3 regions of the Bradyrhizobium sp. BR14999 genome follow, and region 3 is predicted to be linked to each of the others. Evidence: riboswitches for the same ligand, from Rfam matches in the RefSeq annotation. Region 3 holds a riboswitch; each other region holds the start of a gene.
What was found. Region 3 has a riboswitch for fluoride ahead of ACR9YP_RS35370 (MFS transporter). Riboswitches for the same ligand answer to the same signal wherever they lie in the genome.
Positions count from the first base shown of each region.

Region 1: it holds a riboswitch for fluoride, as region 3 does, so the genes downstream of both, ACR9YP_RS08190 (cation:proton antiporter) here and ACR9YP_RS35370 (MFS transporter) in region 3, are expected to answer to the same signal.
Region 2: it holds a riboswitch for fluoride, as region 3 does, so the genes downstream of both, ACR9YP_RS08175 (MutS-related protein) here and ACR9YP_RS35370 (MFS transporter) in region 3, are expected to answer to the same signal.

Region 1 is NZ_CM148536.1:1,765,401-1,775,532, forward strand. It holds gene ACR9YP_RS08180 (MutS-related protein) at 1-680, shown strand, start outside; gene ACR9YP_RS08185 (histidine phosphatase family protein) at 709-1,332, opposite strand; fluoride riboswitch at 1,486-1,546, shown strand; gene ACR9YP_RS08190 (cation:proton antiporter) at 1,530-2,861, shown strand; gene ACR9YP_RS08195 (universal stress protein) at 2,873-3,292, shown strand; gene ACR9YP_RS08200 (DUF190 domain-containing protein) at 3,324-3,674, shown strand; gene ACR9YP_RS08205 (TRAP transporter large permease) at 3,839-5,587, opposite strand; gene ACR9YP_RS08210 (TRAP transporter small permease subunit) at 5,584-6,252, opposite strand; gene ACR9YP_RS08215 (TRAP transporter substrate-binding protein) at 6,348-7,487, opposite strand; gene ACR9YP_RS08220 (CBS domain-containing protein) at 7,765-8,187, opposite strand; gene ACR9YP_RS08225 (aminoacyl-tRNA deacylase) at 8,302-8,772, opposite strand; gene ACR9YP_RS08230 (DUF1326 domain-containing protein) at 9,412-10,044, shown strand; gene ACR9YP_RS08235 (DUF2182 domain-containing protein) at 10,108-10,132, shown strand, end outside.
Region 2 is NZ_CM148536.1:1,754,615-1,764,746, reverse strand. It holds gene ACR9YP_RS08180 (MutS-related protein) at 1-148, opposite strand, end outside; gene ACR9YP_RS08175 (MutS-related protein) at 257-1,906, opposite strand; fluoride riboswitch at 1,890-1,951, opposite strand; fluoride riboswitch at 2,046-2,105, shown strand; gene ACR9YP_RS08170 (hypothetical protein) at 2,257-2,715, shown strand; gene eno (phosphopyruvate hydratase) at 2,708-3,997, shown strand; tRNA gene ACR9YP_RS08160 (tRNA-Phe) at 4,075-4,150, opposite strand; gene yacG (DNA gyrase inhibitor YacG) at 4,335-4,517, opposite strand; gene ACR9YP_RS08150 (Maf-like protein) at 4,636-5,265, opposite strand; gene ACR9YP_RS08145 (arsenate-mycothiol transferase ArsC) at 5,422-5,889, opposite strand; gene ACR9YP_RS08140 (UPF0262 family protein) at 5,896-6,393, opposite strand; gene hisD (histidinol dehydrogenase) at 6,390-7,685, opposite strand; gene ACR9YP_RS08130 (DUF2948 family protein) at 7,948-8,397, opposite strand; gene ACR9YP_RS08125 (alpha/beta fold hydrolase) at 8,666-9,490, opposite strand; gene ACR9YP_RS08120 (hypothetical protein) at 9,621-10,130, opposite strand.
Region 3 is NZ_CM148536.1:7,572,179-7,582,310, reverse strand. It holds gene fabI (enoyl-ACP reductase FabI) at 151-960, shown strand; gene ACR9YP_RS35405 (histidine phosphatase family protein) at 1,034-1,633, shown strand; gene aroC (chorismate synthase) at 1,758-2,846, shown strand; gene ACR9YP_RS35395 (adenylate/guanylate cyclase domain-containing protein) at 2,961-4,151, shown strand; gene clpS (ATP-dependent Clp protease adapter ClpS) at 4,155-4,460, opposite strand; gene ACR9YP_RS35385 (DUF190 domain-containing protein) at 4,504-4,845, opposite strand; gene crcB (fluoride efflux transporter CrcB) at 4,848-5,276, opposite strand; gene crcB (fluoride efflux transporter CrcB) at 5,283-5,672, opposite strand; gene ACR9YP_RS35370 (MFS transporter) at 5,692-6,900, opposite strand; fluoride riboswitch at 7,029-7,106, opposite strand; gene ACR9YP_RS35365 (DUF1194 domain-containing protein) at 7,355-8,218, shown strand; gene ACR9YP_RS35360 (hypothetical protein) at 8,397-9,032, shown strand; gene ACR9YP_RS35355 (enoyl-CoA hydratase/isomerase family protein) at 9,045-9,818, opposite strand; gene ACR9YP_RS35350 (nucleotidyltransferase domain-containing protein) at 9,835-10,132, opposite strand, start outside.

The DNA of each region.
Region 1 (10,132 bases), 3.0 Mb from region 3:
GGCCCGTGGAGCTGGACGGCAGCGTATTGTCGTTCTTGGGTCTCTACGACGTTTGTCTTGCGATCAGCATGAACCGAGTGCCTGTCGGCAACGATCTGGTGACCGCCGGCAAAGATCTCATCGTGATCACGGGCGCCAATTCGGGAGGCAAATCGACGTTCCTGCGTAGTCTGGGCCTCGCCCAACTGATGATGCAGGCGGGCGTGTTCGTCCCGGCGGAGACGTTTTCGGCCGAGGTCCGGACCGCGCTGTTCAGCCATTTCAAGCGCGAAGAAGATGCCGCGATGGAGAGTGGAAAGCTCGACGAAGAGCTGAGCCGGATGAGCGAGCTCGTTGAGCATCTTGGTCCGGGCGCGATGATGCTCATGAATGAGTCGTTCGCGGCGACCAATGAACGGGAAGGATCGGAAATCGCGATGCAGATCACGACCGCCTTGCTGGAGAAGGGAGTGAAGGTCGGCTACGTGACGCATCTGCACCAGTTCGCGCATCGTATGCATCAGAAGAAGCTTCCGAATGCGCTGTTCCTGCGGTCGGAGCGCCAGCCGGACGGCACGCGGACGTTCCGGCTGATCGAAGCCACGCCGCTGCAAACGAGCTATGGGGAAGATCTCTACGCGAACGTATTTGGAGGGGACGAGCAGTCGACGCAATCCCGTCGGCTGTCAGCGGCTCAATAACCTGGGCGAGAAGAGGCGGTGTGCTGAGCTAGGCCGGATCGATCCCGTCTAAATGGGCGGTCTCGTTGATCGCAAGAACACGAATCCGATCGCTGGTTATCTCGATCTCGTTGATGCAACAGGGCTCTTGCGTGAGCCGCCAGTAGGAGGAGAGCGGCAGGTCCGCGACCTGCAAAAGCAGCGCCCGGTTCACGCTATCATGCGAAACCAGAACGACGGTGCCAGAGGGGTGTCGTTCGAGCGCGAGCCGGACTGCGTCCGCTGCGCGCGCAACGACGTCCTGAAGGGAGTCGCCTCCCGGAAATCGCATCAGGTGGGGCGTATTGAACCAGGTCGCGTGAAGCATCGGCTCGGAAGCTGCCATTTCCTCATGGGTCTTCATCCTCCACGCGCCGTAATCGATGTCGTTGAGCGCTTCAATGCTCTCCGCCTCGATCTCGCACGCAGTGGCGATGGCCGCGCCGGTGGCGACGCAGCGCGACAGCGGGCTGGTGTAGACCCGCTCCGGCCGCCATTTGGACGCGATCCGCTGCGCGACAGCGAGCGCTTCGGCTTGGCCTCGCCCGGTCAAAGGCAGGTCCTCTCGTCCGCGAAAGCGGGCAGGACGAATACCTTCGACGTGACCGTGACGGACCAGCAGGATTTTGGTCAAGTTCAACCCCGTAAGTGACGCTCGCATTTTACCTCTTCCATTCGCGAGCGCGAAGGATCGTTCAGCGCCTGGTCGGAGCCTTTCGTGGTATCGTCCTGATCCTGACGGCGGCTTTCCGCGCTTGCTATGGCCTGATTCCCAGTTACAATTGACGAAAATTCAGGGGATGGGGTCCCCCGTAACCGCCGATGAGGCTGATGACTCCTACCGGACGCTTGCCGTCGGTGGGAGCGCTTGCTTCAAATCCTTCCAAGCATCCAGCACGTGAGTTCTCCGGACGGCGCATCGCCGTCGTGTTCTTGGAGGCGCTGATGACGGGTGTTTGGGCTCTGGCGGCATTGTGGTTGGGCTTGGCGCTGATCGCCAGCCTTCTGTCGATCTGGCTCCGGATCTCGACCGCTCTGTCGGAGATCGTGGTCGGAACGATCGCACAACTCATCATCGGTGCCGCCATTGGATCGGCGGTGCTCGGGACCGAAGAGTCCTGGGTCAAATTCCTTTCGGGCGTCGGCGCGATTGTGCTGACCTTCCTAGCAGGTGCGGAACTTGACCCCGTCGTATTCAAGCTGAAGTGGAAAGAGGCGGCAGCCGTGGGGCTTGCCAGCTTCTTTTTTCCATTCATCGGATGCACCGCTGCGGCGCACTACTTGCTCGGCTGGGACGTTATGCCGAGTTGGCTTGCAGGTGTCGCCATGTCGACCACCTCGGTGGCGGTGGTTTATGCCGTGATGATCGAATTCGGCTTCAACACCACCGAGTACGGCAAGACAGTTCTGGCCGCCTGCTTTGTCACGGACCTCGGGACGGTGGTTGCGCTCGGCCTGATCTTTTCTCCGTTCACGATAAAGACACTGATCTTTCTCGGTACTGGCGTGGTGGTCTTCGGCGTGCTGCCCTGGCTGACCCCCCGGTTCTTCCGGCTGTATGGGGGACGCCCGTCCGAACTGGAGACGAAATTTCTGCTGCTCTGCCTGTTCGGAATGGGGGCGCTGGCGACGTGGGCGGACAGCGAGGCCGTTCTTCCGGCCTACCTGATCGGGATGGTACTCGCAGGCACTGTTGGAAAGGACCACGCCCTGGTGCGCCGGCTGCGCACTCTTACCTTCGGATTGCTGACGCCGTTCTACTTCATCCGAGCCGGTTCGTTTGTGTCTGTGCCGGCGCTGATTGCTGCACCGGCGGCATTCCTCTTCTTCCTGGTGATCAAGATCGCAACCAAGGTCGTGGGTGTCTACCCCGTCACCAAGTATTTTGGCTCTCCCAACAGAGAGGCGATGTACACGACGCTTTTGATGTCGACCGGGCTGACCTTTGGGACGATCTCGTCACTCTTTGGCCTTTCACATGGCATCATCAACCAGGGCCAATATTCCGCGCTCGTCGCCGCAGTCATCGGCAGCGCCGTGATACCCACAGTCATCGCCAATGCATTCTATCTTCCTCACCATCTGCTGCCCGACACCAGTTCGCAGCACGCTGAGGAGGAGCCCCTAAGACCTCTTCGGCCCGCTGCGCGCCGCGCCGAATGATGGAGGCAGCTATGTTCAGCAGAATTCTGCATGCCAACGACGGTTCCGAGCACGCATTCCACGCCTTGGCGTTTGCCATAACGATGGCCACACAGAACAGCGCCGAACTTCACATGATCTGCGTGGAGGAGATTGACTACATGCCCGAATTTATCGAGGAGGTTCGGGAGGAGACCGGCACGGCGGCGCGCCGCTATCACTCGGTCATTCAGCGGGCGCGAAGCCTGGCCGAACAGAGCCACGTCGAGCTTCACACCCATGTGGTGGCCGGCCATCCGGTGCGGGACATCGTGGACTTCGCAGCCAAGCTGAAAGCCGATCTACTGGTCATTGGCGCCACGGGACACTCGGCGCTCTACGAGCGGCTCATCGGCAGTCGAGCCGATCGCATCGTGCAACTCGCCGCGTGCCCGGTGCTGGTCGTGAAATGAGAGGGTCTTGACGCAGCAATGGGGTTTGAACATGCAGCTACCGCGAGAAGCCGTCCTACTCAGGATCTTCTTTGGTGAAAATGATCACGCGGGCCATCACCCGTTGCACGAGGCGATCGTGCTGAAGGCAAGGGAGATGCACTTGGCCGGCGCGACAGTGCTACGAGGCGGGCTGGGGTTCGGCCATTCCGCACGCCTGCACACGGCGAAGATACTGCGTCTGTCGGAGGACCTTCCGCTCGTTGTCGAGATCGTCGACACCCAGGAGAAGATCGATGCCTTTCTCCCCGTCCTCGACGGCATGATGAGCAGCGGGCTGATCACGATGGAGAAGGTGCAGGTCCTGCAGTACGGGACCGAAATGAGACCCGTGCCAGGTTGAAATTCCGCCGCGGAGCAGGAAAGCAGGGCTCCTGCGATGGCGGTGCAGCCGGCCACTATGTCAAGCGCTCACGCCACCAAACCTAGGATAAATAGCGGTTCGTCGCGTCGGTGATTGCGTCTGGTTCCCTGAGTGGACCAGCGCCCGGTGCTCCCCGCTGCGCCTCAACTCGCGTAGAGATAGTTCGGCAACCACAGCGTCATGCCGGGCCAGAGATACATGATCACCATGCACAGGATCACGATCAGCATGTAGGGCATCATGCCGGCGAAGATCTGGTTGAGCGTAACGTGCTTCGGGGCGACGCCCTTGAGATAGAACGCCGACATCGCGACCGGCGGCGACAGGAACGCGGCCTGCAAGTTCACGAACACCAGCGTGCCCCAAAGGATCGGATCGATGTTGAAGTGCTTCAGCATCGGCAGGAAGATCGGCACGAAGATGATGATAATCTCGGTCCATTCGAGCGGCCAGCCCAGCACGAAGATGATCGCCTGCGACAAGATCATGAACTGCACGGGCGTCATGTTGAGCGACAGCACCCAGCTTTCCAGCAGCGCCTGACCGCCGAGAATGGCGAATACCGCCGAGAACAGCGCCGAACCGACGAACAGCCAGCACACCATCGCGGTCGTCTTTGCGGTCAGGAACACTGCTTCCTTGGTGCGCTTCCAGTCGAGCGTCCGGGCGTGGATAGCGAGGATGAAGGCCCCGGCGGCGCCGACTCCGGCGGACTCGGTCGCGGTCGTGATGCCGAACAGGATCACCCCCAGCACCACGACGGTGAGGATGCCGAGCGGCATCACCGACGACGTCAAGAGCTTCAACACTTCGAAGCGCTCGCCGTCCATGCGCAAGTAGGAGCGCGCCGTCCACGCCGCCAGCACGGCGGCTGATATCGCGAACCAGATGTAGAACTGGGTGTCCGGTCCCTTTTCGGCGGGCGACAGCTCCTTCGGCTCGACCGGGCTGCCGAGCTGCTGCAGGCCTTCGACGGCTTCGCTCGCGGCGCCGGGCTGCTGGTGGATCACGACGTACCACCAGACCGTGCCGAGCGCGGCTGCGGTCATCAGGAACGGCACCAGCGAAATGAGGAAGTGTTGCACGATCGCGCCATAGCCCATCGGCTTGCCGTCGATCTGGAGCATCTTCGCCTTTGCGGGCGAGAGCAGCGCCTTGAACAGGCCGACGAACAGGTTCGGCGAATACAGCGTCGCGAAATTCCTGATCCATTCCGGCACCTTGACGCGGGTCTGTTCCTCCGGCAGCGCCGGGGCGATCTTCGGGTTGATCATCGCCCAGGCCACGACATAGACGAGGTAGAGGAAGGCCAGGAAGAAGCCGGGAAGCATCGCCGCCGCATAGAGCTTGACCACGGACTGGCCGGCGACCGCGGCATAGACGATGATCATCACCGAAGGCGGGATCAGGATGCCGAGCGTGCCGCCCGCGGTGATGACGCCGGAGGCGAGCTTCACGTCATAACCGGCGCGCAGCATCGGGTTGAAGGCGATCACGCCCATCAGCACCACCACCGCGCCGACGAGCCCGGAGGCGATGCCCCAGAACGTGCACACGATCAGGGTCGTGACCGCGAGCGAGGCGGGCAGGCGGCGGAAGGCGAGCTGGATCGAATAGAACATCTTGTCGACCAGCGCGCCGCGCTCCATCACATAGCCCATCAGCACGAACAACGGGATGGAGATCAGTACGTCGTTGGTCATCGCGCCGTAGCTGCGCTGGACCATCAGCTCGAAGACCTTGTTGTGCGTCCAGTTCTGCGACGGGTCGTAGAAGGCGATGAAGCCGAAGAACATGCCAAGGCCCATCAGAGTGAAGGCCGTGGCGAAGCCCATCATGATGACGACGACGATGAGCGTCAGCATCAACAGGCCGAGTGCCGGATCGCTCATGTGTTCAGGTCCCCGCCCATGCCGCGCTGCCGCGCCAATTCATCGATGCGCTGCGCGCCCTCGATGGCGAGCTTGCGTGATTCCTCGTCCACGAATTCAGAGTGCGCGAGCTGCTCCTCGATGACGTCGGTCTCGGCGACGTCGGCAAGTCGGCTCGGCCATTCGCCGGTCTTCAGGCACACGATGCAGCGGATGATCTCGGCGATCCCCTGCAGCATGATCAGCGCGCCCGCGATCGGGATGACGGTCTTGAAATGGTAGACCGGCGGCCCCTCAGCCGTGACGTTGGAATGCTCGTTGATGGCCCAGGAATCCGCGGCGTAGAAGTAGCCGGCATAGATCAGCGCGGCGATGCCCGGGATGAAGAACACGAAGTAGAGAACGAGGTCGAGCGCGGCCTGCGTGCGCGGACGCATCGAGGAGTAAAGGAAGTCACCGCGGACATGGGCGTTCTGCGCCAGCGTATAGGCGCCGGCCAGCATGAACAGCGACCCGTACATCATGTTCTCGGCGTCGAAGATCCACGCCGTCGGCATGTTCACGGCGTAGCGCTTGAACACTTCGATGCAGACCACGCTCATCAGCAGGATCATCAGCCAGGCTGTCGCCTTGCCGACCCAGGTGGAGATGCCGTCGATCGTGTGCAGTAAGCGCCGTACACTCATGTGATAAGGTTCGGCATTAAATATGACCCCCAACATAGCACAAGGCACCGTCCGGCGGGTGGTCCGGACGGCGCCTTGCCAGCTTTATTTCGTCATCAGATCTTCTTGGCCGCAGCGTTCGGCCCGAAATAATGATCGTAGGCCATGCGGCGGTTCACTACGGTATCCTGCTCCCACTGCGTGGCACGCTTGGCGAACTCGATCTGCGACTGCACGATCTCCTTGAACAACGGGTTCTCCGCCGCCTTCTTCTTCGCCACATCGTCATAGATCTCGAGTTGCCGCTTCAGGATGGCGTCGGGGGTCTTGTAGAACTTGACGTTGTCCTTGGTCTGCAGCTCGACATAGTCCTTGGAGTAGCGGTCGATCGCCTTCCACGACATGTCGGCCGAAGCCGCGTCCACCGCATTGGCGATGATCGCCTTCATCTTGTCCGGCAGCGCGTTGTACTTGTCCTTGTTGAACATGATCTCGAGCTGCTCGGCGTTCTGGTGGAAGCTCTGCAGCATGCAGACCTTCGAGACGTCGGGGAAGCCGAGCACGCGGTCGGAGGTGGCGTTGTTGAACTCGGCCGCGTCCAGGAGGCCGCGGTCCATGGCAGCTACGATTTCGCCGCCGGGCAGCGCGTTGACGGCTGCACCCATTCCCGAATACACGTCGATCGAGATGCCGACGGTGCGGAATTTCAGGCCCTTGACGTCCTCGACCTTTGCGACCGGCTTCTTGAACCAGCCGAAGGGCTGGGTCGGCATCGGACCGTAGGGGAACGAGACAACGTTGGCGTTGATCGACGCGTAGAGCTTTTCCAGGAGCTCCTTGCCGCCGCCATAGCGGTGCCAGGCCAGCAGCATGTTGGCGTCCATCGCAAAGCCCGGTCCCGAGCCCCAGAGCGCCAGCGCCGTCTGCTTGCCGTAGTGATAGACCAGCACGCCATGGCCGCCGTCGAGCACGCCCTTGGACACGGCATCGAGCAGGCCGAAGGCGGGCACGACAGCGCCTGCCGGCAGCACTTCGATCTTGAGATCGCCGCCGGTCATGTCGTTGACCTTCTTGGCGTAGTCGAGGGCGTATTCGTGGAAAATGTCCTTTGACGGCCAGGTGCTTTGCCAGCGCATGCTGATCGGCCCCTGGGCGCTGACGACGCTCGGCGCGGCTACCGTCGCGGCGGCCCCCGCAGCAGCGACCTTGAGAAAGCCGCGGCGACTCGAAGTGCTGCCCTTCTTTGATTTGGTCATGGTTGCCTCCTCCCCTTTGGAATAGCGATCCCTTGCGGATCAGCTGCTTTTTTATTGGAACAAGTCAAAGTCTTGCGCAGGGGGTTTGGCAAGAATGTTCCGAATGATGCGACGCTACGACGCGGACTGCGGCGATGACGCGCCGCAGCGCTCGCCGCCGAGTGCGGCGAAGCCGAACTGCGGTGAACAGTGCGCTCAATGCAGGCTCGAGAGAACTCGGCGCGCGCCGGATCTGCGAGCGATCCGACGAAGGTTCGGAATCGAGCCGGCGTTGCCCTCAATGATGATGGGCCGACACGCTCTTGACGCATTGCGTCAACAGATCAGGGGTGGCGGATTGGCCGATATCACCGAGACTGATCATGCCGACCATCCGCTTGCTCTTGTTGATCACGGGTAGCCTGCGGACTTTCAGCGTCTCCATGTGATGCACGGCTTTCGCCAGATCATCGTCTTCCCGGCAGCAATGGATACCTTCGGTCATCACATCCCGCGCCGTCATGCGCGCGGCGTTGAAGTCCCTGCTCGCAAGACCTTTGCAGACGATGTCGCGATCGGTCACCATTCCGACCAAATGGTCGCCTTCGCCGATCGGAATGCAGCCGATGTCGTGCCCTTGCATCAACTTCGCGATCTCGATGATCGGGGTGTCGGGGCTGACCCAATCGACGCCCTTGTGCATCACGTCTCTGACTTTCATGGAGGACCTCCGTTGCGAACGCAGCCCCCGCTGAATTGACTATACATCGAACCGGACGCGGCCGCACGCACGCCGTGACGGTGCGTACCGGGATTATCTTGCCGCCACGCCGCGTCAGTCATGCATGCTGAAGCGTCCATGCGGTGCACTGGCCGTCAGGCGCTCGAACTGCGCATGGGTGAGCTGGAGCAGCGTCTCGTGATCGCCGGCTTCGATATAGACCTCGGGCTGGGCCCGGATGCTGTCATCGACGATGAGATCGAGCCCGTAACACCGACCGACCGCCGGAATGGCTCCGTGCGCGCAGTCCATGAACAGCTGGTTGATCTCGGTTTCGTTGGCCATGGCGAGATCCTCGCCAAGCCTCTCCTTCAAGTCCGGCAGGTTGAGATGGTGCGATGCCGGCACGACCGCGAGCATATAGCCGCCGTCGTGCCGCAGCACGACGGCCTTGGCGAGACGATCGCCCGAGACGTGGCAAGCCTGCGCCGTGCGCGTGGATGACATGGTGAGATCGTGCGGGATCTCGGCATACTGGATGTTCTCGGCAGCCAGATACCGATGCAGTGTGGGGGCGATGGACATGGCTTCGCCTTTCGGATGGATGCAACCATCCACCGTGAAGCTGCCCCCGCCGCACGATGGGCGGCTGCGTGATTGCCGGCCTTCAGCATAGGCCTTGCCCTCGAATGCCGCAACTGAGTCGGACGTTCGAAGCGCGCCGCGCTCACCTCATCCGTGATCTCAGGCGCGGCGGCCGCAACGCACGCGCCACGCCAGCGCTATCCAAGCACGCCGCCGCTGCACGGACTTTTTTGCCAGGGACGGTTCGGTGTGATGGCAAGACGAGGCCAATCCCGCCTTCATGGAAAGCACTCGCCGTCGCTACGGCCGTGAGCGGGGAGGCGGTTGGTTGGAATTATTTAGATATTTCAATCGCATGGGAGTTCGCAGCCTTATTTTAAATGGAGCTCCATTCCTCTGATTTCGGACGTCCTAAAAGCCCGGCTGCTCTGCCGCGTCCGTTCGCTGTACGCGCCCGGCTGCCGCTGATATGCTCTTGGCCATAGGGACAGTGAATGGCAGCTGGCCACAGACTTTCCCGCGATGCCGGCCTTCTGATCGGACTCGATCCCGCTCGCGCTTTTTCGCATTGCCTCGACATAACGCTGAACAAAATCCTCTACGGCTGCCGCGTTCCCCGCTCACATTGGGAGATGTGCCATGGCTGCATCGGACTGGCGTCTCGAAGGCGAATGGATGAAGAATTGCAACTGCGCGTTTGGCTGCCCCTGCGATTTCAATGCTCCCCCCACCCACGGATACTGCAAGGGCATGGTCGGCATGCGGATCACCGCGGGACATTTTGAGGGCGTCAAGCTCGATGGCCTCTGTTTCGCCGTGGTCGTAGATTTCCCCGGCGCGCTACATGAAGGCAACGGCAAGATGCAGCCCATCGTCGACGAGCGCGCCACACCGGAGCAACAGCAGGCGCTGTTCAACATTCTGTCGGGCAAGCATTCGGCCGAGGGCACGCTATTCCACATCTTCAGCCTGATCGTGACCACCATTCACGATCCGATTTTTGCGCCCTTCGAATTTTCCTTCGACAAGGACGGACGCGTCGCAAAACTCGTCGTCACGGGCGTGCTCGAAACCGACGTCGAGCCGATCAAGAATCCGGTGACGGGTCAGCCGCACCGCATCCAGGTGGTGATGCCCGAAGGGTTCGAGCACAGGGCTGCCGAGGTCGCGTCCGCCAACATCCGCTCGACCGGTGCGATCCCGTTCGAGACCAAGGGCACGCACAGCTCGCTCGCCAATGTCGTGCAGACGCCCGAGGGCGTTGCGGCATGATGCGGCGCTGACATCGAGACAAGATCTCGGTGTCAGCTCCTCATCACTATGCTGGACAAGTCCATGCAGGGGCGCTTGATGCTGGAAC
Region 2 (10,132 bases), 3.0 Mb from region 3:
GGCGATATTCGATCACGTCGAGTTCGCAAACTCCGTTGAGCAGCCCGACCAAGGCCACTTCCAACAGGAAGGCGTCACCACCGGCCATCGTGTTCAAGAGGATATCAAGTCCGAGATCCTGGTTCAGGGCGGCATGATTCCAGGGCAAGGCTTGATTGAGATCCAGTCCCGGCTCCTTCTGCCGGGCATAGGATCGATCTCGCCGCGATAGCAGCAGCGTCGGGTCGAAATCGCGCTGGATACAGCAGGAACGCCTTCATGGCTTGATGCGCTCCTTTACGCGCTGATGCGTCAGACCGTATTTCTGGGCGATCGCCATCGCATAAGCCAGGCCATCGGCAGTCCGCCGCTCGATCTTGAACGTGCGGACTGCCGGCTGGTCCGGTACAACCGTGCTCACCATCGAAACGGTCTCCGGACCGAACGTCGACAGCTCGTCGACGAACGTGACCCAGACGCCGAGCACATCCATGGCCGCGAGCTTCGTCATGACCTTCTGACTGAGGAATGTCTCGTCGCGAATCGTCGTGGAGGTGAAGATCTCATTCAAAATCACGATGGAGCGCCGCGTGACCCGCTTCAGGATCGAACGGATCCGAACCAGGTCGTCTTCCAGTTTGCCGCGTAGGTTTTCGACCTTCTCTTCCCGTTCGAAGTGCGTGAAGATCTGGTCGACCAGGTAAAGCTTGGCCCCTCGCGCCGGGACCGGGCATCCCAGGCTTGCAAGATAGTGCAATTGTCCGACCATGCGGGCGAAGGTCGTCTTGCCGCCCTGATTGGGTCCGGACACCACAATGAGCCGCTCCCTGCCCGTCAGATCAAAATCGTTGCAGACAACCGGTTTCTGCTCACCGACGTGTTTCAGCGCGAGCGCAAGGTCGAACCCCTCCCGGCAATGGACCTGTTTGGAGTTGTCGGAAACCTCGGGCAGGCACAACCGTAGTCCGGCCTGTTCGAGCCTCGTCGTCTGTTTCAAGTAAGCGAGATAGAACTGGACGTCCCTATCGAATCCTACGATGGCCTTGTCGAGAAATTCGACTTGCCGAGCGCAGAACGCTAGCAGGCGAGCAAACGGCTCCGGATTGAGGCGCGCCACCAACTGAAGCACTTTGGCTTCGATGTGGTTCATGTCCTCCGGCGCATCGTTGAATTTCGAGCGGTAGTCTGTGGCGGCGCCTTGCTTGAATCTCGCGAACGTCGCCTCAACTTCCGCGCTGTAGTCCGGCTCATCCTGGAGGTTCTTCACCGTGAACGAGGCCTCACGTATCACGATGCCGTATCTGACCTGCGACAGTTGGTCAGAGATGCTCTTGGCTTCATCGCGGAGAGCAACGAAATTGTCCTGCGCAATGTAGCCGGTCAGATAGTCGCGAATGCTCAGGAGCGCTCGGGACTTCATCTGAGATCGCGTCAGATCCGTCGCCAATTGATCGACCGCATTGCAGTAGATCTCTATTGCGTGGAGAAACCACATCTGCTTGTGAAATCGGTCGTAGAGCTTGGCCGATAGCGCCTTGTGGATCCGGGCATCCCTCATTCGCTCGGCGAAGTGTCTGATGTTGTCGAGGAGAGCCGGGTCTTCGAGATCGCGGAAGACTTCGTGACGATATTCAATGGCTTCAACCCGCTGCAGCGGGACGTGAAAAACAGGCTTGATGGCGTATTCTTCAAAGCCGGCCGTTATCGCGGCCACCAGCTGATCCAGATTCAGATCAGCGAAGAATTCTGGCGCTGCACTTTCCGGAGCGGCCGTAGAGTCCTCGGGCCGATCGAAGAGGACGCTTGGCACGATATCCGGCGCGCTTGGATGGCGTTCGCGTCCGTCAGACTCGGCCGTAAGCGGTGGTTGGGGGCGCGGATAAGACACAATAAAACTCCTCCAAAGCCGTGCTTCGGTAGGAGTCATCAGCCCCTCGGGGCGGTTCAGGCGAACCCCATCGCCAACATTGCAAACGAGTATACGTCCGATCTGGTTCCGGTCAACGAGCCACTAGCCGCCCCTCCATTTTCTTGCCCCAAGCGGGCGGCGCAATTAGACTATGCACGATATCGACGGGGATGGAGTGCCCCCGAAACCGCCGCAGGCTGATGACTCCTACCGCGCACCATCTCGGTGGTAGGAGACACAATGGCCGGCGTTCCCTTAGGATCTGATGGTTGCCGGCCTTCGCAAGCGGAGCGCCCACGCGTGCTTTTTTCCGCGTCCATGGTCGTCTGCTCACGTAGCGAGGCGGACCAAGATGGGGGCACAGAGCCATGAGAAGCCTGGCACGCCCCTCATTCTTCCGGATGTTCGACCTCCTCATAACCAGCACGAATCCGGGCATGAAACGATCCCGCTGGACGCATGATGGTGTCGAATTCGAGCGGGAGCGCCATAGTTTTTCGAGCTCCAGACATGGAATCGTCATCGAGATCTTCACCTTGTCCCGGTCAGGTCGCCCCGGCTGGTCGCTGATGGTCACGAAGGAGTATTGGTGGGCCGGACCGGAGGCTACGCCGTTCAAGAACTTGCGATGGGCGCGCCCCCTCGGCGGCCAGCGAAGCGACCTGTTCGACTGGCTGCGCGCGCAGGAGGCGGCACTCGAACGCTCGCTGTCGCTTGAGATGCCCCGCGACCAGGCCGAAGCGAATTCGCGGTCGATGCACGCCGACAATTCCGAGCACTCTTCACTCACCTGGAGTTCGGTCGATCATGGAGACAAAGATGAATAGTCCGCTTCCGGCCATCCAAGCTCTCGATGCATTCGAAATTCTCGACTCGCGCGGCTATCCCACGCTTCGCGTCGTGGCAAGGCTCGACAATGGGCACGCCGGCACGGCTTCGGTGCCGTCCGGCGCCTCGACTGGACGCTACGAAGCGCTGGAGCTGCGCGATGGCGATATGGCGCGGTACGGCGGCAAAGGCGTGCTCAAGGCCGTTTCTCACGTCAATGGGATCATTCGGGATCGCCTCATGGGGATGGCTGCCTGCCCCCAGGAGCCCATCGACACGGCATTGATCGTGCTCGACGGCACCGAGAGCAAGATCAAGCTGGGTGCGAATGCGATCCTTGGTGTCTCCATGGCCATCGCGCGTGCCGCGGCTTCGGCGGCAGGTGTGCCGCTCTACTGCTATCTGGGCGGCGTCTCAGCAACGAGGCTCCCCGTCCCCATGATGAACGTCATCAACGGCGGGCGGCATGCCCAGAATTCGCTCGACTTCCAGGAATTCATGATAGTGCCCCATGGCGCCCCAAACTTTGCGGAAGCCGTCCGCTACGGGGCCGAGACCTTCCACGCGCTCCACGAGCTCCTACACAAGGCGGGGCACTCGACTGCGGTCGGCGACGAGGGAGGGTTTGCGCCCAACTTGAGGACTATCGAAGAGGCTTGCGAATTGATCGTTGAAGCGATCCGCAAGACGGGGTTGCAGCCCGGCACCGACGTTGCCCTTGCCTTCGATCCCGCAGCCAGCACCTTTGCAAATGATGGCAAGTACGTCTTCGCCAAATCCGGTGACAAGACCCTCTCGCGAGACGAGCTGCTTTCTCTCTACAACGGCCTGTTAGACGCTTATCCTATCGTTTCGATCGAGGATGGATTCGCCGAGGATGACTGGGACGGATTCCGCCTGCAGATGGCCGCTTGCGGCGACCGAATCCAGATCGTCGGCGACGATCTTTACGTCACCAATCCTCGTTTTATCCAGAAGGGTATCGATAGCAGAGCGACCAATGCGGTTCTGATCAAGCTGAACCAGATCGGCACGGTTACCGAGACCATGAAGGCGGTGCAGATGTGCCGCGATGCTGGTTGGGGCTACGTAATCTCGCATAGATCGGGCGAGACCGAGGACACGTTCATTTCCGACTTTGCGGTTGCCATGGGCGGTGGACAGATCAAGGCTGGATCACTGTCCCGCAGCGAGCGGCTCGCAAAATACAATCGCCTGCTCGAAATCGAGCGCGAACTTGGCCCTGCGGCGGTCTACGAAAGCCCATTTCTGACGCATTAAGGCGGAGCGAATGCACCTACGGAGCTGTCCGCGAGTTGCGATTCATCTATTTCGGCGTGGTAGCCGCACGAAGATCGTGGTGCCCAGGGGCGGAATCGAACCACCGACACTGCGATTTTCAGTCGCATGCTCTACCAACTGAGCTACCTGGGCGTGCTCCAAGAGAGGGGCCAAAGCCCATCGAGCGGGCGGTTTATAGTGGGCTAGAAGCGGCCTGTCCACCCGGCTTCGCCTGAAGGCTGCGCCGGGCGTGGCCCGGCTGTGCACAAGGTGGGGCGGGCTCGCCGCGGCTGGCACGCGGCGCTTCTTGAGCTCACCAAATCATTGATATCGCTTGTTATTCCACGTCATCGGTCTCGTCGTCGCGGCCGGGGATGACGTAGGAGCCTTTCAGCCAGCGGTTCAAATCGACGTCGCGGCAGCGCGAGGAGCAGAACGGGCGGGTGGCCTCTGACTGCGGCTTGCCGCAGATCGGGCAGGTCTTGAGGGGGGCGGCGGGCGTTTTGACGTGATCGTTCATGGTCGGAGCAGCTTACACGAGGTGAGGCAGGTCAAGCGCCGGCCGGCAAACGAGTTCCTCGGGCGAGGGCGCATGCATGGGGTTGTTTTCGCGTTTTTTGTCGGCGGCGCTGTGGTGCTCACACCGCGGTGCCGTTGAGCCAGCCGAAGCGGGTCGGAAAGCCCTCGCCGCCGAGCAGGGCCGTGGTCTCGTACAGCGGCAGGCCGACCACGTTGGTGTAGGAGCCGACCATCTTGACCACGAACGAGCCGGCGATGCCCTGCACGGCATAGCCGCCGGCTTTGCCGCGCCATTCGCCGGAGCCGATATAGGCCTGGATGTCGTCTTCCGAGAGGCGCTTGAATCGGACGCGGGTCTCGACCAGGCGCTGGCGGAAGGCCTCGCGCGGCGTCACGAGGCAGATCGCAGTGTAGACCCGGTGGTTGCGGCCCGACAGCAGCCGCAGGCACTGCGCGGCTTCGTCGACGAGGTTGGCCTTGGGCAGGATGCGGCGGCCGACCGCCACCACGGTGTCGGCAGAGAGGATGAAGGCGCCGCGCAGCTCGTCATCCAGCTGCACCGATTTCAGCGCCGCATCGGCCTTGGCCCGGGCGAGGCGGTTGGCGCAGGCGCGCGGCAGCTCGCCCCGCTTCGGCGTCTCGTCGACGTCGGCCGGCCGGAGCGCATCCGGCTCGATGCCGGCCTGGTTGAGCAGCGACAGGCGTCGCGGCGAACCGGAGGCAAGTACGAATTTGGGGCGGCCGAGCATCAGGTGATTTGGGGGATGAAGCAGGGAGTGAATTTCGCGCGGAACCTATCGGAAGGGGGCCGGTTTCACAACCCGGGAACCGGAGGTTTGGTGATTCGAGGTTGCCAACACGCGTGTGCCTGCGCTCTGTGACGCGGGTGTTACGGTCGCCGCATGCTACCCGCTCGCCGCACCCGCCTTTGCGAATCGCCGGCGGATGCGCATCAAGAGCTGATCGCAGACCTCGCGATAGGCGGCGAGCTTCTGGTCACGGCTGCCTTCGATGGTGGTGGGATCCTGCGTCGGCCAGTATTCGACGTCGGCGGCGAGCGTGCGGGTCAGCTCCAGTGCCCTGTGGTGCGCCTCCGGCGACAGCGTGATGATGAGGTCGAAGTTCAATCCCTCCCAGTCCTCCAGCTCCTCGAAGGTCTGCGGCCTATGGGCGGAGATGTCCTGGCCGAGCTCGGCCATCACGGACACCGCAAACGGATCGAGGTCGCCCTTCCTGGTGCCGGCCGACCTCACGTAGAGGCCCTGCGGAAACATGTGCTGCAACAGGCTCTCAGCCATCGGCGAGCGCACGCTGTTCATCGCGCAGGCGAACAGCACCGATTGCGGATCGCGTGCGCGTGGGGGCGCAGCCATCCGCTTTTATCCTTTCCAATGCAGGACGGTAATGAGCGTGAACAGCCGGCGCGAGGTCTCGAAGTCGACCCGCACCTTGCCCTTCAGCCGCTCCTGGAGCGTGCGCGATCCCTCATCATGGATGCCGCGGCGGCCCATGTCGATGGCCTCGATCTTGTCCGGCGTCGCGGTCCGGATCGCCTGATAGTAGCTGTCGCAGATCATGAAATAGTCCTTCACGATCCGCCGGAACGGCGTCAGCGACAACAGATGCGCGACGACAGGCGTGCCGTCCTCGCGGCGGATGTCGAACATCAACCGGTTGCCGGTGATGCCGATATGCAGCGTGAACGGGCCCTGCCCGTCGGCGCCGTCGGGCGCGAACAAATTCTGCTCGATCAGGTCGTAGATCGCGATCGCGCGCTCGTGCTCGATGTCAGGCCCGGAACGGCCGATCGAGTCCTCGTCGAGCGTGACGCCGACGATGCGATTGTTGGAGTCGTCCTGTTCGGGCGGCTTTGTCATGACAGATTGAGGCGCAATCCAATCGAGCGCGAATGGGCGTCCAGCCCCTCCGCCTTGCCGAGCGTCATCGCGGCCGGGCCCAGCGCACGCAGCTGATCCGGGCCGCATTTCAGGATCGAGGTGCGCTTCATGAAGTCGTGCACCGACAGCCCTGAGGAGAATCGCGCCGAACGCGCAGTCGGCAGCACGTGGTTGGAGCCACCGACATAGTCGCCGATCGCCTCCGGCGTATGCGCCCCCAGGAACACCGCACCGGCGTTGCGGATCTTTGCGGCGAGCGCATCGGGATCAACAGTCATGATCTCGAGATGTTCGGCGGCGATCGCGTCCGCGAGCGGGATGGCGTCAGCAAGATCCTTGACCATGATGATGGCGCCGAAATCGGCCCACGAGGCGACTGCGATCGCGGCGCGCGGCAGCGTCTTCAGCTGCGCTGCGACCGCCTTCTCGACGTCGGCGGCAAGCCGCGCGGAATCGGTGATCAGGATCGATTGCGCGCTGGCATCGTGCTCGGCCTGTGCCAGCAAGTCCGCGGCGATCCAGTCGGCATTGCCGGTGTCGTCGGCGATCACCAACACCTCGGAGGGACCGGCGATCATGTCGATGCCGACCTTGCCGAACACCAGCCGCTTGGCGGCAGCGACATAGGCGTTGCCCGGGCCAACGATCTTGGCGACCGGCGCGATCGTCGCGGTGCCGTGCGCGAGCGCGGCCACGGCCTGGGCGCCGCCAACCCGGTAGATCTCGGTGACGCCGCCGAGCGAAGCCGCCGCCAGCACCAGCGGATTGAGCTTGCCGTCGGGCGAGGGCACCACCATGACGAGCCGCGCAACGCCGGCGACCTTCGCAGGCACGGCGTTCATCAACACCGAGGACGGATAGGCCGCGGTACCGCCGGGCACGTAGAGGCCGGCGGATTCGATCGCGGTGTAACGCCAGCCGAGCTCGACGCCGAGCGGGTCGGTAAAGCGTTCGTCCGCCGGGAGTTGGCGGCGGTGATAGGTCTCGATGCGGTCGCGCGCGAGCTTCAGCGCATCCAGCGTCGCGGCATCGCAGGCCTTTGTCGCGGCTTCGATCTCGGCGGCGGTGACGCGCAGCCCCGATGCATCCAGCGTCAGCCGGTCGAACTTTGCCGTGGCCTCGAGCAGGGCTGCATCGCCCCGCCTGGCGACATCGTCGACGATCGCGCGCGCGGCGGCCTCGACGTCGGCCGAGACCTCGCGCTTGGCGGCGAGGAAGGCCGCGAATCGCTGGTCAAAATCGGCGCTGCTGCGGTCGAGACGAACGGGCATATTGGCTTGGCTTCTGGCTGGTCTTTTGGGGGGATTGGCTCACCCGACCCCCTGCTCAATGGCGCGGCCGGGAAGCGGCGTCAACCCTTGGGCCCGGCCGTTCCCCTCCGGCGTCGTCCTGGCGACGGCCAGGACCCATTACCACCAGCGGATGTGTGGAGGCGCAATTGGGCCACATCTCGTTTCAACAACGAAGCCTTGGGGTTATGGGTCCTGGCTTTCGCCAGGACGACAGCGGATTGCGTGGCCTTGGCATGCCACCTCACCCCTCCCCCGCGATCCCTGGTCCCGTTCCCAGCGCGTCCGCCCCGAGGTCGGTCAGCTCGCATTCCAGGCATTCGACGTCGAGGCGGATGGCGCCGCCCTGGGCGAACAAAAGCAGGGCGCTGCCGCCGGGCTCCTCGCTGCGGCCGTCCTGGGGGTGAAACTCGATGCCGACGAGGTCCAGGATCTCGTCCGGCGTGGCGAGGTCGATGTTGCGCGATTTGCAGGCAAGCACGCGATCGAAGCGGAGCGCGGCAACCAGCCGGCGCGGCTCGGCCTCGCCTTCCAGCGTCTGCTCCCAGTCCAGCCGGCTCATGCCGATGACAAGCCGCTTCTCGCTCTGCCGCCAGATGATGTCGGAGGCCTGGACACGGGCGTCCTGGACATGGGTCGAGATCACCGCGAGATCGTCAGCATCGAGTGCGATCAGTTTGAGTTGGGGACACATCGCCGGCGCTTCTCCTTCAGGGCGGACAGGACTCAACGCGCGCGGGCGCCGAAATTTCCGCTGCAAGCTAACTGTCCCGTACACTTGAGGCTATTGATATCCTCCCATCTCCAGCACGTTCAGCGGATAGCCCTCCCGGGCGACGCAACCCTCACCCGTCTCGCCGCTACGCCATAGCCGATGCGAAGCATCGGCGTTCTAAGGACGGCGGCCGAAGGCCGCCTATGCCACCCTCTCCCGCAAGGGGAGAGGGTAAGAGTCGTGAAGCTCACTCTTTGAAAAAGGCCAGGAGGTCCGCGTTGATGGTCTCGGCGTGCGTGGTCGGCATGCCGTGCGGGAAGCCCTTGTACGTTTTCAGGATGCCCTTCTTCAGCAGCTTGGCCGACAGCGGCGCGGAATCGGCGTAAGGCACGATCTGATCGTCATCGCCGTGCATCACCAGCACCGGCACCGTGATCTTCTTCAAATCCTCGGTGAAGTCGGTCTGCGAGAACGCGACGATGCCGTCGTAATGCGCTTTCGCGCCGCCCATCATGCCCTGGCGCCACCAGTTCTGGATCACCGCCTCCGACGGCTTGGCACCGGGACGGTTGTAGCCATAGAAAGGACCCGCGGGGAGGTCGCGATAGAATTGCGTACGGCTAGCGGCGAGTTGCGCCTGGAGACCGTCGAACACGCTCTTCGGCAGGCCGCCGGGATTGGCAGGGGTCTGCACCATCAGCGGCGGCACAGCGGACAGGATCGCCGCCTTCGCGACGCGGCTTTCGCCGTGACGCGCGATGTAGTGCACGACCTCGCCGCCGCCGGTGGAGTGGCCGACATGAATGGCGTTCTTGAGGTCGAGATGCGCGGTGAGCGCGGCAAGGTCGTCGGCGTAGTGATCCATGTCATGGCCGTCGGCGACCTGCGTCGAGCGGCCGTGGCCGCGGCGGTCATGGGCGATGACCCGGTAGCCGTGCGTGACGAAGTACAACATCTGCGCGTCCCAGTCGTCGGCCGAGAGCGGCCAGCCGTGGCTGAACACGATCGGCTGGCCCGAGCCCCAGTCCTTGTAGAAAATCTCGACGCCGTCTTTGGTGGTGATGGTGGGCATGGATTGCTCTCTTTCGGTGAAAATCATCTGCGCGACGCGCGAACAAGCACGCGCCGATGATCCGCAGATAGTTGCGCGAGACTCCGAATGCGATGCATCGCGTCAACTGGGAACGTTGAGAATCGTGTGATCAGGCAAACGCCATCGGCCTGAAGCGGCGCCAGGCGCCGATGGTCAGTAGCACGAAGAACACCAGCACGATGCCCTGCACCACGGCGAAGACCGGCCCCGACGGCGGCGCCGGCGGCACGGCGGGTGCAAGCGCGGCGAGCGCCGGCACCTTCAGGAACGACTGGATCACGAGCACGAAGACGTTGAAGTAGAGCGAGACCATCGCGGTCACGATGTAGACCGGGCGCCAGACGCCTTGGAGCTTCATGCCGTAGAGCGCGATGCAGGCGATCGCGAGCAGCACCAGCGAGATGATACCGATGATGTGCGAGGGCAGCAGCTCTTTGAAGGGAAACAGGAAGCCGGTTGCGCTGGTGAGGATCGTGAACAGCAGGAAGATCGCGGTGAGGCCGGGCATCGACTTCGAGCCGAGCAGGCCGAACATCACGACGAGGCCGGCGGCGATGGCGATCAGGCTGATGATGACATGGATCAGTGTAAGCGCGGGCAGGCTCAATCCAAGCACCATGG
Region 3 (10,132 bases):
TTCGGCGCGAGCGCCACAACGATCATAACACCCGAATGAAACGGCTATTCCGGTGCTCGAAACAGCGTTAACGCCGCGTATTAGGACTGTACCGCGAAGGAGGGCTGGTGTACCTCCAGACCTTAACCCGCTCGATGGGACGTTGAAAAAATGGCGCAGAATTCAGGTCTGATGCAGGGCAAACGGGGCGTGATCCTCGGCGTTGCCAACAACCGATCGATCGCCTGGGGCATCGCCAAGGCATGCCGCGCGGCCGGTGCCGAGCTCGCCTTCACCTATCAGGGCGATGCGCTGAAGAAGCGCGTCGAGCCGCTCGCCGCGGAGGTCGGCGGTCTCGTGCTCGGCCATTGCGACGTCACGGATGCCGCCACCATCGACGCCGCCTTCGCGGTGCTGAAGGAGAAGTGGGGCAAGATCGACTTCCTGGTGCACGCGATCGCCTATGGCGAGCAGCTCGACGGCCGCTATGTCGACACCACGCAGGAGAACTTTTCGAAGTCGATGCTGATCTCCTGCTATTCGTTTACCGCGGTGGCGCAGCGCGCCGAGAAGCTGATGACGGATGGCGGCTCGCTCATCACGCTCAGCTATTACGGCGCCGAGAAATGGATGCCGCATTACAACGTCATGGGCGTGGCGAAAGCTGCGCTGGAAGCCAGCGTGCGCTATCTCGCCGCCGATCTCGGCGAGAAGAACATCCGCGTCAACGCGATCTCGGCAGGTCCGATCAAGACGCTCGCCGCCTCCGGCATCGGCGATTTCCGCTATATCCTGAAGTGGAACGAGTACAACGCGCCGATGCGGCGCAACGTGTCGACAGAGGATGTCGGCGGCAGTGCGCTGTATTTCCTCTCCGACTTGTCGCGCGGCGTGACCGGCGAGGTGCACCACGTCGATTCCGGCTATCACGTGCTCGGCATGAAGCGCCCGGACGCGCCGGATATCTCACTCGGCGGGTAGAGCATGATCCGGAAAAGTGGGAACCGGTTTTCCGATAAGATCATGCTCGAACAAGACTAGCCTTCGAACCGCAATGCCCGTGCCCACGATCTATTTCCTGCGCCACGGCGAGACCGAGTGGAACGCGCTCGGGCGGCTCCAGGGCGCCCAGGACATTCCACTGAATGCACGTGGCCGCGGACAGGCCGTGCACGCAGCCGGCGTTCTCGCCGATCTGTTGAGGCGCGACGGCAAGGACAAGGCGGCGCTGCCCTACGTGTCGAGCCCACTCGGGCGTGCGCGCCAGACCATGGAACTCGTCCGCCGCAAGCTTGAAATGCCGCTTGCCGATTATTCGCTCGACGACCGCCTGCGGGAGATCGGCTACGGCACCTGGGAGGGGCTGACACTGGCCGAAAGCGAGGCCTCCGATCCCGAGGTCTACGCAAGGCGCCTCGCCGACAAATGGACGGTCGCGCCAATCGGTGGAGAGACCTATGCGGCCGTGCAGCTGCGTATGCTCGATTGGTACGAGTCGCTTCTGATCGATACCGTCGCGGTCGCCCATGGCGGCACCTGCCGGGCCCTGATGGTAGCTTTGGGCATCGAGACCCCCGCCGGTGCCGCCGAGCTCTATATCGAGCAAGGCGCCGTCTATGTGTTCCGCGACCGGCGGCTGGAGAAGTTTAGTTAGCCTGGAACGCGGTCATTGCGGGTTCGATGCTTCGCATCGCCCCGGAATCACCGAGTGTGTGTTTGACCCGGGTGTTCCCCCGCGTTACCACCACAAGTCAGAACTGACTGACGAGTAGAGACGGATGTCCTTCAACACCTTCGGCCACATGTTCCGCGTCACCACCTTCGGCGAGAGCCACGGCGTGGCGATCGGCTGCGTGGTCGACGGCTGTCCGCCCATGATCCCGCTCACCGAGGCCGACATCCAGGGCGATCTCGACCGCCGCCGGCCCGGCCAGTCGCGCTTCACCACCCAGCGCCAGGAGCCGGACCAGGTCAAAATCCTGTCCGGCGTGATGGCGCATCCGGAGACCGGCGTGCAGGTGACGACGGGCACCCCGATCGGGCTCCTGATCGAGAACACCGACCAACGCTCGAAGGACTATTCCGAGATCAAGGACAAGTTTCGCCCCGGTCATGCCGACTTCACCTATGAGGCGAAGTACGGCCTGCGCGACTATCGCGGCGGCGGGCGCTCCTCGGCGCGCGAGACCGCGACGCGCGTTGCCGCCGGGGCGATCGCGCGAAAAGTGCTGCCCGACGTCAAGGTGCGCGGCGCACTGGTGCAAATCGGCCCGCACAAGATCGACCGCGCCAAATGGGACTGGGACGAGATCGGGAAAAATCCGTTCTTCTGTCCCGACAAGGACAAGGCCGCCTTCTTCGAGACCTATCTCGACGGCATCCGCAAGAGCGGCTCCTCGATCGGTGCGGTGATCGAAGTCGTCGCCGAGGGCGTGCCGGCGGGCCTGGGTGCGCCGATCTATGCCAAGCTCGATTCCGATCTGGCGGCCGCGATGATGACCATCAACGCCGTGAAGGGCGTCGAGATCGGCGCCGGATTTGGCGCGGCCGAATTGACCGGCGAAGAGAACGCCGACGAGATGCGCACCGGCAATGACGGCACGCGCTTTCTCTCCAACCATGCCGGCGGTGTTCTGGGCGGCATCTCCACCGGACAGCCGGTGGTGGTGCGTTTTGCCGTGAAGCCGACCTCGTCGATCCTCCAGCCGCGCCGCACCGTCGATCGCAAGGGCACTGATACCGAGATCGTCACGAAGGGCCGCCATGATCCCTGCGTCGGCATCCGCGCCGTCCCCGTCGGTGAGGCCATGATGGCCTGCGTGCTGGCGGATCACTTTTTGCGCGATCGCGGGCAGGTGGGACGCTAGTTCTTTCACCTCTCCCGTAGGGAGAGGTGAGCACACCGCGGATAACGCGCCCTGTCGCGGTACTAGCCCACCGCGCAGCTTGACGGGCCCACAACTTCGTCCGCAAATGCGGGCATGAACAGCTCCGAGCTCCAGCGCATCTGCAACTGGCTGATCGGCGGTGCCTGGTCGTCGCTAGAGCCGGCCGAGATGATCGCCGATTTCTGCGAACGTCTGGTCGCGGCCGGCCTGCCAGTGTGGCGGTTCGGCATCTTCATCCGCACGCTGCATCCGGAAATCTTCGGCCGCAACTTCATCTGGCGGCAGGGTGGGGAGGTCGAAATCGGCAGCGTCGATTTCGAGATCCTGGAGACGCCCGAATTCGCCCGCAGCCCGCTCCGCATCGTGTTCGAGCAGGGGGTGGAGGTCAGGGGACGCGCGAGCGATCCCGACAGCAAGCGATTTCCGTTCCTCGACGACATGCGCGCCGAAGGCGCGACCGACTATATTGCCGTGCCGGTGCCTTTTCTCGATGGCTCCATCCACGCCACGAGCTGGATCACGCAGTATCCCGGCGGCTTCAGCGACGACGACATCGCGGCGATCCGAAGCATCATAGCGCCGCTCGCGCGCGTCAGCGAGATCATCAGCCTGCGACGCACCGCCGAGATGCTGCTCGACACCTATGTCGGCAACCGCGCCGGCGCACGCATTCTCGGCGGCCAGATCCGCCGTGGACACACCGACACCATGCAGGCGGTGATCTGGCTCTCGGACCTGCGCGGCTTCACTGCGCTGTCGGACCGGCTGCCAGCCGAGACGGTGGTCGCAATCCTCAACCATTATTTCGATTGCCAGGTCACCGCGATCCGGGGCCACGGCGGCGAGGTGTTGAAATTCATGGGCGACGGCCTGCTCGCAGTGTTTCCGATCGACGAATATGTCGGCGATGCCGCCCATGTCTGCGCGCGCGTGCTGGAGGCGGCGCGTGAATCGCGCGCCAGCGTGGAGCAGCTCGCGTTTCCGGTCGGCGATGTCGTCGAGCGCTTCCGCTTTGGCGTCGCGCTGCACATCGGCAACATCCTCTACGGCAATATCGGTGGCGGCAACCGGCTGGACTTCACCTGCATCGGCCCCGCCGTCAATCTCGCGGCCCGGCTGGAGAAGATCACGGGGCGGCTGGGGCGGACCGTTGTGGCCTCGGAAGGTTTTGCCAATGTCTGCCACCACGATTGGCACGAGCTCGGCGAATTTCCGATCGCAGGATTTTCCAAGGCACAGCGCGTGTACGGGCTGGCCGAAGAAACGCACGCGCTGGTGGGCTGAGCTTTATTCCTCCGGCTCCGTCGTGAACAGCAACGGGTAGCCCTTGGCGCGGCCGGCATCGGTGGCACGCGTCGCCTTGGTCTCGGCGACGTCCTTGGTGAACACGGCGACGACGCAGGTGCCCAGCTTGTGCGCGGTGATCATCACCTTGTAGGCCTGATCCTCCGTCATGCGGAATTCGGCCTTGAGCACCATGGTGACGAATTCGCGCGGCGTGTAATCATCGTTGATCAGGATGACCTTGTGCAGCCGCGGCCGCTCGACCTTGGTCTTCGTCCTGGTTTTCGGTGTGGTAACAGTATCGTTCATTCCGCCTCCCGGACACGGCGGGCTCGGGTTCCTGCTGGAGCGATCAGCTCGCGGCCTTCGCACCATATTGTAGGACCTGCACCTTCTCCAAGGTGATCAGGCCGCTCGACATCATGCCATCCAGGATGGGCAGGAATGCGTTGATGTTGTCCTCGCTGTCGACGATCTCGATCAGCAGCGGCAGGTCTTCCGAAAGTCGCAGGATCTTCGAAGTGTGCAGCCGGCTCGATTTGCCGAAGCCCATCGGACCGCGCAGCACGGTGGCACCGGCGAGGTGCCGCTCGCGCGCGGTCATCACGATCGCTTCATAGAGCGGCTTGCCGTCGAAATGGTCGCTCTCGCCGATGAAGATCCGAAGCAAAACGGCCTGAGCGGGGATTTGCATGGTCAACTCCTTGTCAAGCGGTTGTAGCGGCTCGCCATCATATGCCCGAGCCACGCCGACACCAGCCAGCAGATGACGGACGCTGCGACATAGGCAAGTGCCGTGTACTTCAGGCCGCCGTGGAGCAGTCGGAAGGTCTCCAGGCTGAAGGTCGAGAACGTGGTGTAGCCGCCGCAGAACCCGGTCATGACGAACTGCCGGTGCTCCGGACGCGCCAGCATGCGGCCGTCGGGGCCGGTCAGCGCCGCGTAGAAGCCGATGATCAGCGATCCCGTGGCGTTGATGAACAGCGTGGCGAAGGGAAAGCCCGGTCCGGTGTCGAGCGCGAGACCGACCAGATAACGGGTCAGTCCGCCGACGATGCTGCCGGCGGCAACCCAGGCGTAGAGTATCGCGCTACGCCAGCGCTCGGCGGAGGAGGGGACGGCCATGCGCTTCTATCCTCCAAGCCTGTCCGCGAGGAGGAAGCCGCAACTGACGGCTGCAAGGCACAGCCCGACCGAGAGCACGACATTGCCGAGCGCGGAGAGCGGCTCGCCGCTCCGCGCCAGCGTCAGGGTTTGCAGACTGAACGAGGACACCGTGGTGTAGCAGCCGAGAAAGCCGGTCACCGCGAACAGCCAGGGGGTGGGCGTGGCGAAGGCCGAGCCGGGATGGGTCGCGAGCGCGCCGAAAATGCCGATCAGGAAGGCGCCGGTGACATTGATGGTCATGGTGCCCCACGGAAACGTCTCGCCCAATCGCCGCGCGATCGCGCCGGACACGAAATAGCGCGCACAGCCGCCGAGCACGCTACCCATCATGATCGCAAGCACCCCACTCAGCACGACGAAAGCCTCCCCGTCATCATTCTTGCTCCGCTGCCAGACCGTTGCCGACGGCAAGCAGCCCCATGAGCGAGATCAGGGCAAAGCCGAGTCCCGCCAGGAACGTGCCTGCCGGACCATAGGCATCCCACAACGCGCCGGCGATCACGCTCGCAGCCAGCAGGGCCAGGCCCGTGAGCAGGTTGAAATAGCCGAATGCGGTGCCGCGCAGGCTCGGCGGCGCGGCATCGGCGACGAGGGCCGAGAGCAGGCCTTGCGTCAGCCCCATATGCAGCCCCCACAGCACGACGCCGAGCGCGAGGCCTGCAAGGCTCGGGAGCAGTGCCAGCGCGAGGTCGGCGCCGGCGAGGAAGACCAGGCCGAGCGCGAGCAGGCCGGTGCGGTTGATCCGGTCCGACAGCACGCCGGCGGGATAGGCCGACAGCGCATAAGTGACGTTCATCAGCACCAGCACCGCCGGCACCCACATCGGGTTGAGCCCGATGTTCTGCGCGCGCAGGATCAGGAAGGCCTCGCTGAAGCGCGCCAGCGTGAACACGACACCGACCGCGACGACGCGCCAGTAGACTGCCCCGAGCTGCTGCATCGCGGCAAGATTGAGCGGGTTCGTTGCAGGTTTTCGGTTCGGATCCGGCTCCGGCTCGTGCACGGCGAAGGCGATCAGGCCGAAGGACAGAAAGGCCGGCAGCACTGCCACCCAGAACACGATCGTAAAATTGTCAGCCGTCCACCACATCATGCCGATGGCCGCGAGCGGCCCGACGAAGGCGCCGATGGTGTCGAGCGATTGCCGCAGGCCAAAGCTCGCGCCGCGCAGGCCGATGGGAGCGATGTCGGCGATCAGCGCATCGCGCGGCGCGCCGCGAATGCCCTTGCCGACGCGGTCGATGAAGCGTGCCGCCACCAGCCATCCGACGCTCGGGGCGAGCGGAAACAGCGGCTTGGTGAAGGCGGCCAGCCCGTAGCCGAGCGCGGCGAGCAGCTTGCGGCGGCCGAGCCAGTCCGACAACGCGCCGGAGAAGATCTTCGTGATCGAGGCGGTCGCCTCGGCAATGCCCTCGATGAAGCCGACCGTGAGCGTGGAGGCGCCGAGCGCGGTGACGAGATAGACCGGCAGCAGCGCATGGATCATCTCGGAGGAGATGTCCATCAGCATCGAGACGAAGCCGAGCACCCAGATTCCCCTGGGTAAGGTGGCGCGCGCAGCATTCGGTGTCGTCGTGGTCACGTCTTCACTTTCTCCTGGCCTTGGCTTGCTGGCCCAGTTTCCTGCCTTCGCCACCAGGCAACAAAAAACCCGCCATCGGCGGGTCGGTCCATGCTCCCACCAAAGGCAGAGGCTCAAAGATTGCCCCACCTCAAGCAGGAGTCATCAGCCCAGTACGATCATCGACCGCCGGGCGGTTGTCGGGGGACTCCATCCCCATCTGTGCATCCAGCCTAGCATGGAAATTGCGGCGGACAAGTGGGCCGGCCGCGCTGTCCCTAGGCGTCATTCTGCGCGCGTCGCGAGCTCTGGAACGACGGTGCCGGTCTCGCTGTGTGTTCCAGTCGCGCGAAGCGAGGCAACACGGCGGCGAGCACGTCGTTCCTAACTCGAATGTGAAGCGCAAGCGATCTTCGCACTTTGCGGCAAGGCGATTGCATGTCACCATCGCGTCATACGACGGGAGACCGCTGCGATGCGCTTGCTGTTCTCGATCGGGGCTGTGCTGGTGGCCGGCGTGCTTGCCGGAGGGGACGTCGCGGGCATCGCGGCGCCAGGACCTAAATTCGAGCCGCTTGAGAATCAGCCGCAGCGGCTGGCTGCCGACAAGGATGCACAGACGGTCGACGTCGAACTGATCCTCGCGGTCGACGTCTCCTACTCCATGGACATGGACGAGCTCGCGGTCCAGCGCGAAGGCTACGCGCTGGCGATCCAGTCCAAAGAATTCCTCCAGGCGCTGAAGCTCGGTCCGAACGGCCGGATCGCGGTAACCTATTTCGAGTGGGCCGCCTCCAGCGACCAGAAGATCATCATCCCCTGGCGCCTGATCGACGGCCCCGAGACCGCGGATGCGGTTGCCGCCGAGATCATGAAGACGCCGATCCGGCGTGCCTCGCGCACCTCGATCTCCGGCGCGATCACGTTTGCGATGCCGCTGTTCGACGAGGATCCATATCGGGGCTTGCGTCGCGTGATCGACATTTCCGGTGACGGCCCCAACAACAATGGCATCCCGGTCACGGTGGCGCGCGATGCCGCGCTCGAGAAGGGCATCGTCATCAACGGTCTGCCGATCATGGTCAAGGAGCCGTCCTATTCGACCATGGATATCGACAATCTCGACTTCTACTACGAGGACTGCGTCATCGGCGGTCCCGGCTCTTTCGTCATCACGATCAAGGATCGCGACAAGTTCAAGGAAGCGATCCGCACCAAGCTGCTGATGGAGGTCGCTGGCCGCATGCCGGAGCGCCCCGTGATGCGGGTTGCGGACAAGGAGCCGCGCGTCAGTTGCATGATCGGCGAGAAGATCTGGTCGGACCGCTGGGGCCGTTAATAGCGCACGCCGGTTGGGACCTTTCGCTTCATCTCGCCCGACGGTTGAATTTAACCGCTCGTTAACCGGCACATGGCCCTAATCCGGTTGTTTCAGTTCGTTTCCGATCGCAGTTTTGACTTTGCTGTCGGGCGCGCGAACGAGAGCGGGTTCGTCGAACCCGTCCACCGAGCAGACCATGGCCATCGTCACGTCGAGCACCAGCCAGATTTCTCCCGCCAACGAGCGGCTGTATCACCAGAGCGCGCTGCTTGGTGACTGGAAGGGCAATTGGGTGGGCAACAACCAGCCCGTCGGCTTCAAGGTCGTGAACATCCGCGGTGCCCGGGCGCAGGTCGAGTACACCCATAACGGCCACACCGAGCGCGGCTTTGCCGAGGTCAAGGGCACGCTCATCACCTTTGGCGGGGTCACGGTCGGCACCAAGGACGGCAAGAACATGGTGCTGCTGTTCTCCTTCGGGGGCGCTGGCAAGCAGACCGCGAACCTCGAGAAGCAGGACCCGCCGGCTTCCGACAGCCGCCTCATGGGAAGCTGGGGCGGCTATTCCAGCGAGAACGGCAAGAGCGCGAGCTTCAAGGTGCTCTCGGTCAACGGCAAGGAAGCCCAGGTCAGCGTCACCACCGACGGCGTCACCCGCCAGGGCACCGGCACCGTCTACAAGAACGTCATCATGTTCGGCCAGGCGCAGATCGCAACCGATGACGGGCAGAACGGCAAGATCATCTACCAGGTCGGCACGAAATCCTTCATGGTGCCGGTGACGAAATATCCGCCGGCCGACTCCTCGTCTTCGGTCGACAAGACCGCCTGAAAGCTGCCGTCCTCACCATTTCGGCGGCCGCTTCTCCACGAACGCTCTCAAGCCCTCCTGCGCCTCATCCGACGTCGCGACATTGCAGAAATCGTCGACGGCGCTTGCAATGCTGCGCCGATAGTCGAGATCGATCTGGCGCATGAAGGCGGCGCGGCCCATCCGTAGCACCGCCGCCGATTTTCCCGCGAACTGCGCCGCGAGCCTTGCGACCTCGGCCTCGAGCTCCGCGTCGGCGACGACGCGGTTGACCACGCCGAGCTCGCGCGCCTCCGCGGCGCTGAAGACGCGGCCGGTGAACAGCAGATCGAAGGCGCGGTGACGTCCGACGATCCGCGGCAGATGGGCATAGTGGATCGCCGGGATGACGCCGACGTCGATCTCGGGATAGCCGAACGTCGCGCTCTCGGCCGCCAGCACCACATCGCAGGACACTGCCATGGTCATGCCGCCGCCCCGCGCCGCGCCGCCGACGGCGGCGATCGACGGTTTGCCGAGCCGATACTGCGCGTCGTAGAGGTCGATATAGAGCGCCTGGAGGAATTCGCGGATCTCGGCGCCGGGCTTGCCGAGCAGGATGTCGAGATCGAGGCCGGCCGAGAAGCGCTTAGGGATAGCGCTCGCCAGCACGACCACGCGCGCCTCCGGATCGTCCGCGGCGCGGCGGAGCGCCGCGACCACCGCGCGGATCACCTCGAGGCTCAGCGCGTTGACGGGCGGGCGGCGCAGCGTGATGCGGGCGATGTTGCCTGCAAATTCGTAAGTGACGGGACTATCCGATGTCACTGGGTTCTCCATGCTTTCAAGATGTCAGCACCTTCAGCTGCCGGTCGATCCTGCGCAAGGCCTCGCAAGCGGGCGCAAAGGTGCCGTCGCCGATCAGCCGCCAGACCTCGTTTGCCTGCTCCTCCAGTTGCGGAATCGTCAGCGGCACGCCGGCCGCCTCCTGGAGCGCGCCCTTTTCGTTGATGAGATAGCGTTCGTTCAGGGCGAACAGCACCTGCGCAATGCAGGCGAGCGATCTGTAGAGGCATCCCGCGATGTGGGTCCGCTCGTTACGTGCCGCCGCGAGCTCGGCATTTTCGATGCTGAACAGGACT